One region of the Kitasatospora sp. NPDC092948 genome, then DNA from elsewhere that is predicted to be linked to it. Evidence: riboswitches for the same ligand, from Rfam matches in the RefSeq annotation. Region 1 holds a riboswitch; the other holds the start of a gene.
The links. A riboswitch is a leader RNA that binds a small molecule or an ion and turns the genes downstream of it on or off. The one in region 1 is predicted to bind cyclic di-AMP.
Positions count from the first base shown of each region.

Region 1 (7,057 bases):
GTACTCGCGGCAGGCCGCGAAGGTGCGGGCCAGCGCCTCGGGGTGCAGCCGGCCGGTGCGGTCCACGCCCTGGCCGAGCCGGACGATCAGCATCCGCCGGTCCAGGTCGACGATCTCGCCGGTCTCCGGGTCCAGGTCGGCGATCAGCAGGCGGATCGAGTTGGTGCCGCAGTCGATCGCGGCGACCCGGGTCGTGCTCACGATTCCTCGCTCTCCACTGCCTTCTTGGCCGCGCGCTCGGCGGTCAGCGCCTCCTTGGCCGCGATCACCGCGGCGTGGTCCTCGGCCTTGGCCCGGTTGCGGGCGACCCGGTCACCGGCCGCCTCGACCTCCTCGGGGCTGACGCAGGGGCCCTTGGCCCACCAGTCCTCCAGCATCCCGATCGCCTCGTCGCCGAGCGGGTTGACGCCCTCGCCGGCCGCCAGCGAGTGGCCGACCAGCACGTGCAGGCACTTGACCCGGTCGGGCATGCCGCCGGCGCTGGGGAAGCCCTCCAGCACCTCGATGGCGTCCCGGCGGGCGATGTAGTCCTCGTGCGCGGCCCGGTACGCGGCGGCGAGCTCCGGGTCCTCGGCGAGGCGGGCGGACTGCTCCTTCATCACGCCGTCCGCCTCCAGGGTGCCGATCAGCGAGGCGGCCTTGGGGCAGGTCAGGTAGTAGAGCGTCGGGAACGGCGTGCCGTCGGGCAGCCGGGGCGCGGTCTCCACCACGTCCGGGTTGCCGCACGGGCAGCGGTGGGCGACGGCGCGCAGCCCGCGCGGCACCCGGCCGAGCTGGGCGGCGATGGCCGCGACGTCGTGGTCGGAGACAGGAGGGTTCTGGTTGCTCATCAGCAGTCTGTTCGTCAGGTGGGGGCGGGTGGAGGGCGGGGATCAGGGGGCGGCGGGCGGTGCGGCGAGTGCGGTGTCGGCGGCGTCCACCGAGTCCCAGAAGGCGGAGTACCAGGGGCGGGCGGCCTTGGGGTGTCCGGTGGCGTCCGACCCGGACTGCTTCTCTCCCGGCGCGGGCGGCGGGGCGACCGAGACGAACGGGGTCTCGCCCGGCAGCGCGTAGTGCAGCCGTTCCCGGGCCTGGGCCTTTATGTACTCCGGGTCCTGCCAGCGGGCCCTGGCCCGGCGCAGCTCGTCGACCTGCTGGCGGGCGTGGTCGGCCTTGGCGCGCTGGTCGGCGATCTCACCGCGCTGCGCGATGTACTGCCGGGCCGGGTAGGCGAGTATCGCCACCAGTGAGCACAGCACGAGCACCAGCACGGTGGCCCGGCTGGTGAAGCGCGGGCGCGCCGCCAGTCCGGGGATCCTCCACTTGGCCATCTGGTCGCCCCTCCTGCGCATGCCGGTGCCCCGGCCCACCCTACGCGGTGGAGGCCGGGGCACCGGTCACAACAGGCGGCAGTACTCGTCAGCCGTTGCCGTGCCTACTTGTCCGCAGAGCGGAACCGGGGGAACGCGCCGCGGCCGGCGTACTCCGCGGCGTCGTCGAGGATCTCCTCGATGCGCAGCAGCTGGTTGTACTTGGCGACGCGCTCGGAGCGGGCCGGGGCGCCGGTCTTGATCTGGCCGCAGTTGGTGGCGACGGCGAGGTCGGCGATGGTGACGTCCTCGGTCTCGCCGGAGCGGTGCGACATCATGCAGCGGTAGCCGTTGCGCTGGGCCAGCTCGACGGCGTCCAGGGTCTCGGTCAGCGAGCCGATCTGGTTGACCTTCACCAGCAGCGCGTTGGCGGTGCCGGTCTCGATGCCCTTGCGCAGGCGCTCCGGGTTGGTGACGAACAGGTCGTCGCCGACCAGCTGGACCTTGTCGCCCAGCTTGTCGGTGATGGCCTTCCAGCCGTCCCAGTCGGACTCGTCCAGCGGGTCCTCGATGGAGACCAGCGGGTAGTCGGCGACCAGCTCGGCGTAGTACGCGATCAGGTCGGCGGCGGAGAGCGCCTTGCCCTCGAACTGGTAGGCGCCGTCCTTGTAGAACTCGGACGCGGCGACGTCCAGGGCGAGCGCGACGTCCTTGCCCGGGGTGTAGCCGGCCTTCTTGATGGCCTCGGTGATGAGGTCCAGGGCCTCGCGGTTGGAGTCCAGGTTCGGGGCGAAGCCGCCCTCGTCGCCCAGGCCGGTGGAGAGCCCGCGCTCCTTCAGCACGCCCTTGAGGGTGTGGTAGACCTCGACGCCCCAGCGGACGGCCTCGGAGAAGGACTCCGCGCCGATCGGGGCGATCATGAACTCCTGGATGTCGACGTTGGAGTCCGCGTGCGAGCCGCCGTTGAGGATGTTCATCATCGGGACCGGCAGCACGTGGGCGTTCGGGCCGCCCAGGTAGCGGAACAGCGGCAGGTCGCTGGCCTCGGAGGCGGCGTGCGCGACGGCGAGCGAGACGCCCAGGATGGCGTTGGCGCCGAGCGAGGACTTGTCCGGGGTGGCGTCCAGGTCGAGCATGGCCTGGTCGATCAGGCGCTGCTCGGTGGCGTCGTAGCCGACCAGCTCCGGGCCGATCTGCTCGATGACGGCGAGGACGGCCTTCTCGACGCCCTTGCCGAAGTAGCGGTTCTTGTCGCCGTCGCGGAGCTCCAGCGCCTCGAAGGCACCGGTGGAGGCACCCGACGGGACAGCCGCACGACCGGTGCTGCCGTCGTCGAGACCGACCTCGACCTCGACCGTGGGGTTGCCGCGGGAGTCGAGGATCTCACGGGCTACGACGACATCAATGGACGGCACGAGGCATCTCCTAGCGGAAGCGGATGTGTGGTCGTTACGCCCAGAGCCTAGCCGCAGACATGCCCACGGCCACGCCGGGCCGGGCCCCGTCTCACCGTGTGGCCCGGCTACTCACTGGTAGTTCACCTGTTTGCCCGCCGACGGGCCGTTCCGGGCGGCGCGAACTGCGCGGCGCGCGCCCGGAACGGACGGATCGTCAGCCCTGCCGGGCCCGGACGGCGGGCGTCAGATCGCCAGCTCCTGGCCGGGGACGATCAGGTCGGGGTCGGCGCCGATCACGCCCTGGTTCGCGCGGAACAGCTGCTCCCAGCCGCCGGACAGGTTCCGGGCGGCGGCGATCCCGGACAGCGTGTCGCCCTGCTGCACGGTGTACTTCCCGCCGACGGCCTGCTGCGTGGTGGCCGGCTTCGGGGTCTTGTAGCCCTGCTGCGGCTGCTGGGCCTTCGGGGCCTGCTGCTGAGCCTTCGGCGTCTTGGCCGCCTTGGTCGACTGCTGCTGCGGCGCGGTGGAGCGCTGCTGCGAGCGGGAGGCGGTGTCCTGGGAGGAGCTGCTGCCGCCCTTGGTCAGACCGGCCTTGGCCGAGCAGACCGGCCAGGCGCCGGGGCCCTGGGAGGCGAGCACCCGCTCGGCCACCGCGATCTGTTCGGCGCGGCTGGCCCGGTCGGCGCGGGACGCGTAGTCGCCGCCGCCGTAGGCGCGCCAGGTGGAGGAGGAGAACTGGAGGCCGCCGAAGTACCCGTTGTCGGTGTTGATGGCCCAGTTGCCGCCGCTCTCGCACTGGGCCACCCGGTCCCAGACGTCGGCGGAGGCCGCGTGCGCCCCGGTGGCGGACAGCAGCGGCAGGGCCAGGCCCACGGACGCCACGCCGGCGGCGGCGACGACCTTCTCGGCCTTGGTGCTACGGCGGTGGCGGCCAGTACCGGTGAACAGCATGGAACTTCCTCTCCGCACGCCTGCGAGGTGAGCTGTCGGGTTCGGACCGGGAGGCTGGCCCGGCCGCCGGGGAGGCGGGACGCGACTGCGTCCGCTCCCGGGCGGCTTCACCCCAAGCCGTCGGAACTGCTACGGCGTTCACACCTGGTTCCCCCGCTCCTGTCCGAGTTCCTGGTCGGTGTCCCGAGGGCGCGGCGGACAGGACTCGGCGTGCCGCGTTCGGGGCCCACAGCTGCGGGCAAATCGGAGAGTAAGCAGAGCTGACGAGCAATCACAAGCTCATATCACCGGTATCACGTCGAAATTACTGACCTTCACTTCTCGTACACAAACCGTCCATGTATGTCCGAATTTGCCCGGCCCGGGGGCGCACCACGCGCCCCTGCCAAGGCAGTTGACGCTTCCGTGCAGGAGCGGGGCGGCAGCGGTCGAAACCGGGTCAGCGGGGCGTGAAGGAGACCGGGAGCTCGCGCAGCCCGCGCATGATCAGCCCGCCCCGCCAACGGAGTTCGGCCGGGTCGGCGGCAAGTCGGAGATCCGGCAGCCTGGTGAGCAGTGTGCCGATCGCGCGCTGCCCTTCGAGCCGGGCGAGCGGCGCACCGATGCAGTAGTGGATGCCATGTCCGAAACCGAGGTGCGGATTGTCCGCGCGGGCCAGGTCCAGGGTGTTCTCGTCGGAGAACCGGGCCGGGTCGCGGTCCGCCGCCGCCAGCACCACCAGCACCGGATCGCCCACCGGGATGTCCACCCCGCCGATGCTCAGCGGCCGGGTGGCGAACCGCCAGGTCGCCAGCTCCACCGGGCCGTCGTAGCGCAGCAGTTCCTCGATGCCGGTCTCCAGCAGCCCGGACTCGCCGCGGGCCAGCGAGTCCTGGAGCAGGGTGCGCTGGTCCGGGTTGCGCAGCAGGGCGTAGACCCCGTTGCCGATCAGGTTGATGGTGGTCTCGAAGCCGGCGAACAGCAGGATGAAGGCCATCGCCGCGGCCTCGTTCTCGCTCAGGTGCTCGCCGTGGTCACTGGCCCGGATCAGGCCGGAGATCAGGTCGTCGCCGAGGTCGGCCCGCTTGCGGTGGATCAGGTCGGCGAGGTACCCGCGGATCTGCTTGACGGCCCGCCCCACTCCCCCGCGCTTGCCGCCGGTGTGGCGGATCATCATGCCGGCCCAGTCCCGCAGGTCGTCCTGGTCCTCGGGCGGGACGCCCAGCAGGTCGCAGATCGCGTAGATCGGCAGCGGGAAGGCGAACTCGTGGATCAGGTCGGCCTCGCCGCGGGCCGCGAAGGAGTCGATCAGGCGGTCGGTGAGCTGCTGCACCCGCGGTTCGAACTCGGCGACCCGGCGCGGCGTGAACGCCTTCGACACCAGGCGGCGCAGCCGGGTGTGGTCCGGCGGGTCGATGTTCAGCAGGTGGGTCATCAGGTCGGCCTGCCGCTCGCCCGGGATGCCCACCCGGCCGGTGCGGTGTGCCTGTTCGCTGTGGTGGGCAGGGTTCTTGGAGAGCCGGGAGTCGGCCAGCGCCTGCCGGGCGTCCGCGTACCGGGTGACCAGCCAGGCCTCCACGCCGCTGGGCAGCGTGGTGCGGTGCACCGGGGAGTGCTCCCGCAGCCAGGCGTACGCCGGGTACGGGTCGGCCGCGAACTCCCAGGTGAAGAGTTGCGGGTGGGCGGCGTGGGGCTGATCTGGCATGTCTTGACCGTATCTGGAACCGCCGTCGCGTGAGTCTGGTCACCTGGCGGGTAATTGCTGTTGCGGAGTATCGGGGCGAGCCTACGATCCTCCGCATGAACCACAGTGGGCGGCGTGCGGACCGTCCGCGGTTCGCTCTGAGAGGGGAGCAGACCATGCGAGTAGCCGGTGCAGTGGTGGTCATCGCGGTGCTCGACGGAGGCGAGGGGGCCGACCTGGCCCGCCGGTTCTCCGCCGCCGGAGCCGCCGGCCTGCTCATCGCCGACCTCCGGCCCGGTGTCGCCGAGGACCTGGCGGCCGAACTCGACCGCCCCGGCTGCCCGGTGGTCGGGGTGTCCGGTGACATCCACCACCCTGCCGACATCGCGGCGCTGGTCGACACCGCCGCCAAGCACCTCGGTCCGATCGACCTGTTCGCCGTGGCCGGCCCGGACGGCGAGCGGATCGTCCAGCTCGACGAGCTGACGGGCCACCTCGACCCGCTGGCCGAGGTGCTGGCGCTGGTCGGCGAGGCGATCGGCGAGGTCGTCCCGGCCCGGCGCCGCCCCGTCACGGACGTCCCGCTGGCGAGCTGAGGCCCGGTCAGTCCGTTCCGGGCAGGCCCTCCGCGGCCCGCACCGACCGGCGGTAGCGCCGGGCCGCCGCCCGCAGCGCCGCGTCCACGTCCACACCCTGGTCGTAGCCGCGCTGGGCGACCGCCAGCAGCAGGTCGCCGGCCGACTCGGCGGTGAGCTCGGCGGGCAGTTCGTACGGCGCGTCCGGCACGCCGGTGAACTTCGCCCGGCGCACCCGGGAGACCAGCTTCGCCGCGTAGGCCAGTGCGGGCAGGCCCGCCGGCACGCCGTCCAGCACCGATTCGCGCTGCTTCTCGGCGGCCTTCAGCTGCTCCCAGTTGGCCTCCGTCTCGGCGGAGTCCCGGACGTCGACGTCGCCGAACACGTGCGGGTGGCGGTACATCAGCTTCTCGACGATGTCGCCCGCCACGTCGTCGATGGAGAACGGGTCCTCGCCGTGCTCCTCGGCGATCCGGGAGTGGAAGAACACCTGGAGCAGCACGTCGCCGAGCTCCTCGCGGAGGGTCGGCCGGTCGTCCTCCTCGATCGCCTCGACCAGTTCGAACGCCTCTTCGACCAGGTACTTCACCAGGCTCCGGTGGGTCTGCTCGGCGTCCCACGGGCAGCCGCCGGGCGAGCGCAGGCGGTCCATCACCGAGACCAGGTCGAGCAGCCGGGCGCCCGGCAGGTCGTACGAGCCCGGCAGCACCTCGATCTCCGGGTGCTCGCCGGCCTCCTCCACCGCGATCCGGGCCAGCGCGTCGGTCAGCCCCGGGTCGCCGTCCGGGCTCTCCAGCCACACCGCGGGGGCCTCGGCGAGCAGCTGCCGGGCCAGCGCCGGGGCGGTGCCCCGTTCGATCACCCGGGGCTCGACGCCGGCGGCGCGCAGCGCGGGCAGCTGCGGGTGGTCGGCGGTGCCGACCAGCACCGCGGGCGCCGAACGGAGGGCCTCCCAGGCGGGCCAGGCGAGCAGGCCGGGGGCGACGCGGTGGGTGGTGGTGAGCAGGATCAGCTTCGGAGTGTCCACGGTTCCGAACCTACAGCGCCGCGGTGCGGGGTGGACCAGCGGTTTTCCCGGTCACGCCGCGGGCTGCAGCATGATCTGGCGGGTGACGGCCAGCAGGTCCGCGGGGGTCAGCTCGGCCAGCAGCGCGGCGGCGTGCTCGATCAGCGCGGTGGCGG
Region 1 is NZ_JBIVPU010000003.1:329,692-336,748, reverse strand. Features, by position in the region: gene ACIQF6_RS11040 (exopolyphosphatase) at 1-201, opposite strand, end outside; partial or broken gene ACIQF6_RS11035 (DUF501 domain-containing protein) at 336-830, opposite strand; gene ACIQF6_RS11030 (septum formation initiator family protein) at 873-1,310, opposite strand; gene eno (phosphopyruvate hydratase) at 1,415-2,704, opposite strand; gene ACIQF6_RS11020 (transglycosylase family protein) at 2,930-3,637, opposite strand; cyclic di-AMP (ydaO/yuaA leader) riboswitch at 3,641-3,824, opposite strand; gene ACIQF6_RS11015 (cytochrome P450) at 4,077-5,321, opposite strand; gene ACIQF6_RS11010 (SDR family NAD(P)-dependent oxidoreductase) at 5,477-5,896, shown strand; gene ACIQF6_RS11005 (MazG family protein) at 5,904-6,902, opposite strand; gene ACIQF6_RS11000 (JmjC domain-containing protein) at 6,954-7,057, opposite strand, start outside.

Region 2 (7,057 bases), on a different contig from region 1:
ACTCCATGTAGGAGTTCTTGCGGGTCGAGATGATCTGGTCGATCAGGCCGTACTCCAGCGACTCCTCGGCGGTGAGGATCTTGTCGCGCTCGATGTCCTCGCGGACCTGCTCGACGGACTTGCTGGAGTGCTTGGCCAGCATGGTCTCCAGCTGCTCGCGCATCCGGAAGATCTCCTTGGCCTGGATCTCCAGGTCCGACACCTGACCGCGGCCGGTCTCGGTGTACGGCTGGTGGATCAGCACCCGGGCGTTCGGCAGCGCCATCCGCTTGCCGGGGGTGCCGGCGGCCAGGATGACCGCGGCGGCCGAGGCGGCCTGGCCCATGCAGACCGTCTGGATGTCGGGCTTCACGAACTGCATGGTGTCGTAGATCGCCGTCAGCGCGGTGAACGAGCCACCGGGCGAGTTGATGTACAGCGAGATGTCCCGGTCCGGGTCCATCGATTCCAGGCAGATCAGCTGCGCCATGATGTCGTTCGCGGAGACGTCGTCCACCTGCGAGCCGAGGAAGATGATGCGCTCCTCGAACAGCTTGGCGTACGGGTCGTACTCACGGACGCCCTGCGAGGTGCGCTCGACGAACCGCGGGACGATGTAGCGGCCCTCGGCCCGCATGTCCTCCAGGCGGGCCTTGGCACCGGACAGGCTGGGGATGTTCATGTTCTGTGGTCCTCCGAAGCGTGCGGTCTGGGTTCCGATACCGATCAGCCGGCCTGGCCGGCGCCGGTGCCGCCGCCGCCCGGGACGTCCGCGGCGCTGTGCATGATCTCGTCGATCAGGCCGTACGCCTTGGCCTCCTCCGGCGTGAACCAGCGGTCGCGGTCGGAGTCCGCGGTGATCTGCTCGAAGGACTGGCCGCTGTGCTGGGCGATCAGCTCCGACATCCGCTTCTTGGTGCGCAGCAGCTGCTCGGCCTGGATCCGGATGTCGGTGGCGGAGCCGCCGAGGCCCGCGGAGGGCTGGTGCATCAGGATGTTGGCGTTCGGCAGCGAGAAGCGCTTGCCCTTGGCGCCCGCGGTCAGCAGGAACTGGCCCATCGACGCGGCCATGCCCATGGCGATGGTCACCACGTCGTTCTTGATGTACTGCATGGTGTCGTAGATCGCCATGCCGGCCGAGATCGAGCCGCCCGGGGAGTTGATGTAGAGGTAGATGTCCTTCTCGGGGTCCGCCGCGAGCAGCAGGAGCTGGGCGGTGATCTTGTTGGCGATGTCGTCGTCGACCTGCTGGCCGAGGAAGATGATGCGCTCGTTGAGCAGCCGGTTGTAGACCTGGTCGCCCAGGCCGCCGCCCACGTCGCCGCCGGCGGCGTGCGGTGCCATCGGGCCAGGCATCTGCATCTGCGGGAACGTCACTTAGCCACCTGCTCAGTCGATCTGCGTGTGTGTCGCTGTCCACCGACCCTAACGCGCAGGCCCCGCCGCTGAATCCCCCACGCAGAACTGTTCGCTGTGAGCGCAGGGTGAGCAGCCCGAACGAGAACGGGCCCGGGCACCGTGCGGTGCCCGGGCCCGTGCCCGGTCTGACTCTCCGTCGGAATCCCGGCGGTTACGAGGCTCAGGCCTCGGTGGTCTCCTCGGCGGCGGCCTCGGTGGCAGCCTCCTCGGCGGCCTCGTCGTCCTCGAACGAGACGACCTCGCCGTTGGTGTCGGTGACCTTGGCGGCCTCGACGACCAGGGCCAGCGCCTTGCCGCGGGCGACCTCGCCGACCAGCAGCTGCACCTGGCCGCCCTGGACGACCTGCTGGGCGAACTGGTCCGGGGTCATGCCGGAGCCGGCGGCGCGACGGATGAGGTGCTCGGTGAGCTCCTCCTGGTTGACGCCCAGCTCCTCGTTCTTGACGATCTGGTCCAGCACGAACTGGGTCTTGATGCCCTTCTTCGCCTGGTCCTCGGTCTCCTTGTCGTAGTCCTCGCGGGACTTGTCCTGGGAGGCGAGGTAGGTGTCGAGGGTCAGGCCCATCGGCTCCAGCTGGTGGTGCTCCAGGTTGTGCTTGCGGGTGCCGATCTCGTCCGCGAGCAGCTTCTCCGGGTACTCCATCTCGACGCGCTGCAGCAGCTCGTCGAGGACCTTCTCCTGGGCCTGGGTGGCCTGGTCGAACTCCTTCATCCGCTCAAGGCGCTTGCGGGAGTCCCCGCGCAGCTCCTCCAGGGTGTCGAACTCCGACGCCAGCTGCGCGAACTCGTCGTCCAGCTCGGGGAGTTCCTTCTCCTGGACGGTGGTCACGGTGACGGTGACCTCGGAGTCCTGGCCGGCCTGGGTGCCGCCCTTGAGGGTGGTGGTGAAGGTCTTGGCCTCACCGGCGGACAGGCCGACGACGGCCTCGTCGATGCCGTCCAGCAGGCGGCCGGAGCCGATCTCGTAGCTCACGCCGGTGGCGGTGCCGTCCTCCGGCACCTCACCGTCGACCTTGGCCTCCAGGTCGATGACCACGACGTCGCCCTCGGCGGCGGCGCGCTCGACGTCCTTCACGGAGCTGAAGCGCTCGCGCAGCTGCTGCAGCGACTTCTCGATGTCCTCGTCCGAGACCTCGACCGGGTCCACCACGACGGCGATCTCGGTGAAGTCCGGCAGGGTGACCTCGGGACGGACGTCGACCTCGGCGGTGAACTTCAGGTCACCGCCGTCGGCCAGGTTCTCGACACCGGCGATGTCGGTGATGTCCGGCTGGCCCAGCACGTCGATCTGGCCCTCGTCGACGGCCTGCGTGTAGAAGCGCGGAAGCGCGTCGTTGACGGCCTCCTCCAGCACCGCGCCCCGGCCGAAGCGCTGGTCGATGACCCGGTTCGGGATCTTGCCCTTGCGGAAGCCCGGGACGGTGACCTGCTGGTTGATCTTCTTGTACGCCGCGTCGAGGCTGGGCTTGAGCTCCTCGAAGGGCACCTCGACGGTGAGTCGAACCCGGGTCGGGTTCAGAGTCTCGACGGCGCTCTTCACGGTTAGGTCTCCTAGGGGGCTTGCGGTCAGGGCGATAGGCGGTTGGGGCTGCAATGCTGTCCGTACTACCGCCAGCGGTCCATCCTACCGGTACCACGAAAGCGACTGTGCCCGGCACCGGGTGCACGGCGGAACGGCCCCCGATATCCGGGCCCCACAACGACAACAGGGCCCCGCCCACCGGCGAGACCCTGCCGCACACGGTCGGGGTGACCGGATTCGAACCGACGGCCTTCCGCTCCCAAAGCGGACGCGCTACCAACCTGCGCCACACCCCGTGGTGCCGAGCAGAAGAGTACACGTCGGCCCGCCCCTGACCGGGGCGATATTCGCGAGCCGACGACGCGGAAGAAGTGTGCAATCCACCCGCGCGACCAGGTACCCTGATCCAGTCCTCGCCACCGCGACCGCGGTGCGGGTACGCCTTTGCGGGTGTAGCTCAATGGTAGAGCCCCAGTCTTCCAAACTGGTCACGCGAGTTCGATTCTCGTCACCCGCTCCACCACGGCCGACGGCCCCGACTGCCCATGCAGTCGGGGCCGTTGCCGTTTCTGCCTGCGGGCCGCACCCGGCTTCGGTCCTCGGTCCGCAGATCGCCGGGCATCCCGAGATCCGCCCGCGCACTGGCGTGGAGCACGCCCAGCGCGGCGATCAGCCCGCGCGCCGCGCGCTCCCGTTCCTCCCCCGGCCCGTACACCCGCCGGGTCGCCATCGCCCGGCGGCGCTTGGAGCGCTCGGCCGCCGAGGCGGCAAGGTGCGAGGCGAGAGCGCCGGTCAGGACGCCGGCCGAGGTGACGACCCGACTGATCACCGCGCGACGCCAACAGCGGGACTCCGCTCGCAAAATGGCGCCCGGGCAGCCCGAAGGCCCCGCGCAGCGGAGTGCGCGGGGCCTTCGGAGGGGTGAGGCGTGGGTCAGACGTTGACGCCGTGGGCCGCCAGGTAGGCGATCGGGTCGATGTCGGAGCCGTAGTCCGGGGTGGTGCGGATCTCGAAGTGCAGGTGCGGGCCGGTGACGTTGCCGGTGGCGCCGGACAGGCCGATCTGCTGACCCGCCGTCACGGACTGGCCGGCCGAGACGGAGATCGAGGACAGGTGGGCGTACTGGGCGTACTTGCCGTCGGCCAGCTTGATGACGACCTGGTTGCCGTAGGCGCCGCCGTTGCCGGCGGAGACCACGGTGCCGGCGGCGATGGCCTTGAGGCTGGTGCCGGTGGCGACCGGGAAGTCGATGCCGGTGTGGTAGCCGCTGGACCAGCTGGAGCCGACCACCTTGTAACCGGTGGTGACCTTGCCCGGCGCGGGGGCGACGTAGGCGGCGGACGAGCTGCTGGACGCGGCGGCCGGCACGACCGGCACGTCGACGACGGCCGGGGTGGACGCCTTCGGGGCCGGCTGCTGGGTCTTGGCGGCGTCGGCGGTGGCCGACTTCGCGGTGGTGTCGGCCTTCGGCGCGGCAGCGGCCTTCGGGGCGGCGGCCGTCTTCGGGGCGACGGCGACGGCGGCGGCGTCCGTGGAGGTGGACTTGGCGGCCGGGGCCTTCGCGGGGGCGGCGGGCTGGCCGTTGATCGCCAGCTGCTGGCCCGGGAAGATCAGGTCGGGGTTGCCGCCGACCACGGAGCGGTTGTCCTGGTACAGCTTCTGCCAGCCGCCGTCCACGTGCTGCGCGGCGGCGATCTTGGACAGGGTGTCGCCGGAGACGACTCGGTAGCTGTGCGACTCGGCGGTCGGGGCGGCGTCCGCCGAGACCTTGACCGCGGGGCGGTCGGCGCCCTGGTCGGTGGCGGTGTGCGCGGAGGCGGCGGTGACGGGGAGGCCGATCGCGGCGCCGGCCACACCGGTGGCGATGGCGATGCGGGCGATGGTGGCCAGGCTCGGCTTGCGGTGCTTGCCCTGAGCGGACATGAAGCATTCCTCTCCGACGCCTGCGAGGTGAGCTGTCGGGTTCGGGCGAGAGTTGCCCGGCCGCAGAACTGCGGCTTCACCCCTAGCCGTTCCCGGATGTTCCCGGGCCCGGCGACTTACCTGTGGGTCCCCCGCTCCTGCCGTGGCGTGGTATCTGGTCGGCACCGGACGACGGCAGGACTAGGCGTTCCGTCCGGTGGCCCGCCCGGTCGCTGGCCGGGCTGCGGAGGAAGCAAATCCCACGGCCCGTGAGGCTGGCAAACGCCGATCGGCCCCGTTCCCAAGATCGGGAAGGGGCTGACGATCCACCAGGTCACGCTGTGCCGACACACCCGCTGCGGTGCGCGTACGGGATCATGACAGTGCGCACACGAACCCCGCACGGTGGGCGACTTCGACCACCGTGCGCGCCCGATCGCCGACTCGGCGTGACGCCACGGGTGAGCCTGGTCACCCGCCGGCAGGCCGAAGGGACGGCGCGGGGGTGCCTCCCGCCCGTCGTGACGTGCCGCGGTCGAGCCGACGCGGCGTCAACCCGCGATGGACGCGATGGCCTTGGACACCGAGGTGAGGAACTGCTGGATCGGACCGGCCATGGTCGACTGGCTGAGCATGAAGCCGAACAGGGCGGCAACGATGGCGTGCCCGGTCTTCAGCTGCTTGTTGCGAATGAAGATCGCGCAGATGATGCCGAACAGGACAAGCGCGGAGACGGAGAAGGCCACCGGGACTCACTTCCTCGATTCATGGCGGGGTTCGGGTGGGAGTCGGCGATGGCTCCCAGGCGGAAACCGGCCCCTGCCCCCCGTGTCCCCACCACTCCATCCGGACTCAGTGTGGTCGCTCGTGCGGAGGGCGTAAAGAACTTGCCCGGCCACCGGGCGCCCGAACCCGCCTGGTAGGACTGATTTTCGCCGACCGCGACGATAGCGGACAGGTTCTGACGGCCCGTCGGCGGGCGGCGGTTCGCGCCGGTCGGCGCGGCAAACCGGCAGGCAGATCGGCTGTCGCCGCCGAACCTGGACGGTGCACCGGAATTGGCCGAAGATCAACGCCCGGGTTTGACACTCCGTGGACACTCCACGCTCACCGTGCCTGCACCGCGGGCGAGTTCAGCGACGCCAGATCAGCAGCACCGCGCGGTCGTCGTTGACGTGCTTGGCGACGGTGTCGATCAGCCGCACCGCGGCGCCGGACCGGCCCGCCACGGGGGCGGCGGCGACCAGCCGGTCGGCCTCGCCCATCAGCCGGTCCATGCCCTCGGCGAGGTCGCGGCCGGGGATCTCCACCATGCCGTCGGTGCACAGCATCAGGACGTCGCCGGGGCCGAGGACGCCGCGCACCCCTTCGAACTTGGCCTCGTCGTAGACGCCGAGCAGCGGGCCCTCGGCCTCCTTGACCTCCCAGTACCCGGCCCCGGCCAGGCGGTGCATGCCGGGCAGGTGGCCGGCGGAGAGCAGCTCGTACTCCCCGGTGTCCAGGTCGACCACCAGGTGGACGGCGGTGGCGAAGCCCTCCGCCCAGTCCTGGCGCAGCAGGTAGCCGTTGGCGGCGGGCAGGAAGTCGTGGGCGGGCAGCGAGCCGAGCAGTCCGCCGAACGCGCCGGACAGCAGCAGGGCGCGGCTGCCGGCGTCCATGCCCTTGCCGGAGACGTCGGCGAGGACGACTTCGAGCATCCGCCCGCCGGGGCCGGTGCGGGCGGCGGCCATGAAGTCGCCGGAGAAGGACTGTCCGCCGGCCGGGCGCAGCGCGGTGTCGGTGTGCCAGCCGTCGGGCAGGTGCGGGATGCGGCCCTGCACCCGGATCCGCTCGCGCAGGTCGAACAGCATGGTGGAGCCGCCCCGCCAGGGCACGCCGATCCGGCGGCGGAACTGGGCGACCAGCAGTCCGGCGACGCCGACCGCGCCGACCACCAGGGCGGCACCCGGGGTCACGCCGTGGGCGTAGGCCTCGGGCTGCGCGCTGGCGACGCGCTCCCCGGTGTGCACCAGGGACTCGGTGATCAGGCCGCCGGCCGCGACGGCGTACAGCAGCACCAGGGTGCCGGGGCGCAGCAGCAGCGCGCCGGCCAGCACCGGCAGCACCAGGGCGGTGGGCGGGGCCCAGTCGGGGACCACGATGTTCAGCAGGGCCAGCAGCGGCACGGTCAGGGCGAGGGCGGCGAACGCCCACCAGTCGGCGCCGTCGCCGCGGAAGTAGTCGACGCCGGTTCGG
Region 2 is NZ_JBIVPU010000004.1:47,673-54,729, reverse strand. Features, by position in the region: gene ACIQF6_RS13815 (ATP-dependent Clp protease proteolytic subunit) at 1-661, opposite strand, end outside; gene ACIQF6_RS13810 (ATP-dependent Clp protease proteolytic subunit) at 706-1,335, opposite strand; gene tig (trigger factor) at 1,559-2,938, opposite strand; tRNA gene ACIQF6_RS13800 (tRNA-Pro) at 3,143-3,216, opposite strand; tRNA gene ACIQF6_RS13795 (tRNA-Gly) at 3,367-3,440, shown strand; gene ACIQF6_RS13790 (hypothetical protein) at 3,429-3,749, opposite strand; gene ACIQF6_RS13785 (peptidoglycan DD-metalloendopeptidase family protein) at 3,854-4,843, opposite strand; cyclic di-AMP (ydaO/yuaA leader) riboswitch at 4,846-5,001, opposite strand; gene ACIQF6_RS13780 (hypothetical protein) at 5,374-5,568, opposite strand; gene ACIQF6_RS13775 (PP2C family protein-serine/threonine phosphatase) at 5,956-7,057, opposite strand, start outside.
Region 2: another riboswitch for cyclic di-AMP. It lies ahead of ACIQF6_RS13785 (peptidoglycan DD-metalloendopeptidase family protein); the one in region 1 lies ahead of ACIQF6_RS11020 (transglycosylase family protein).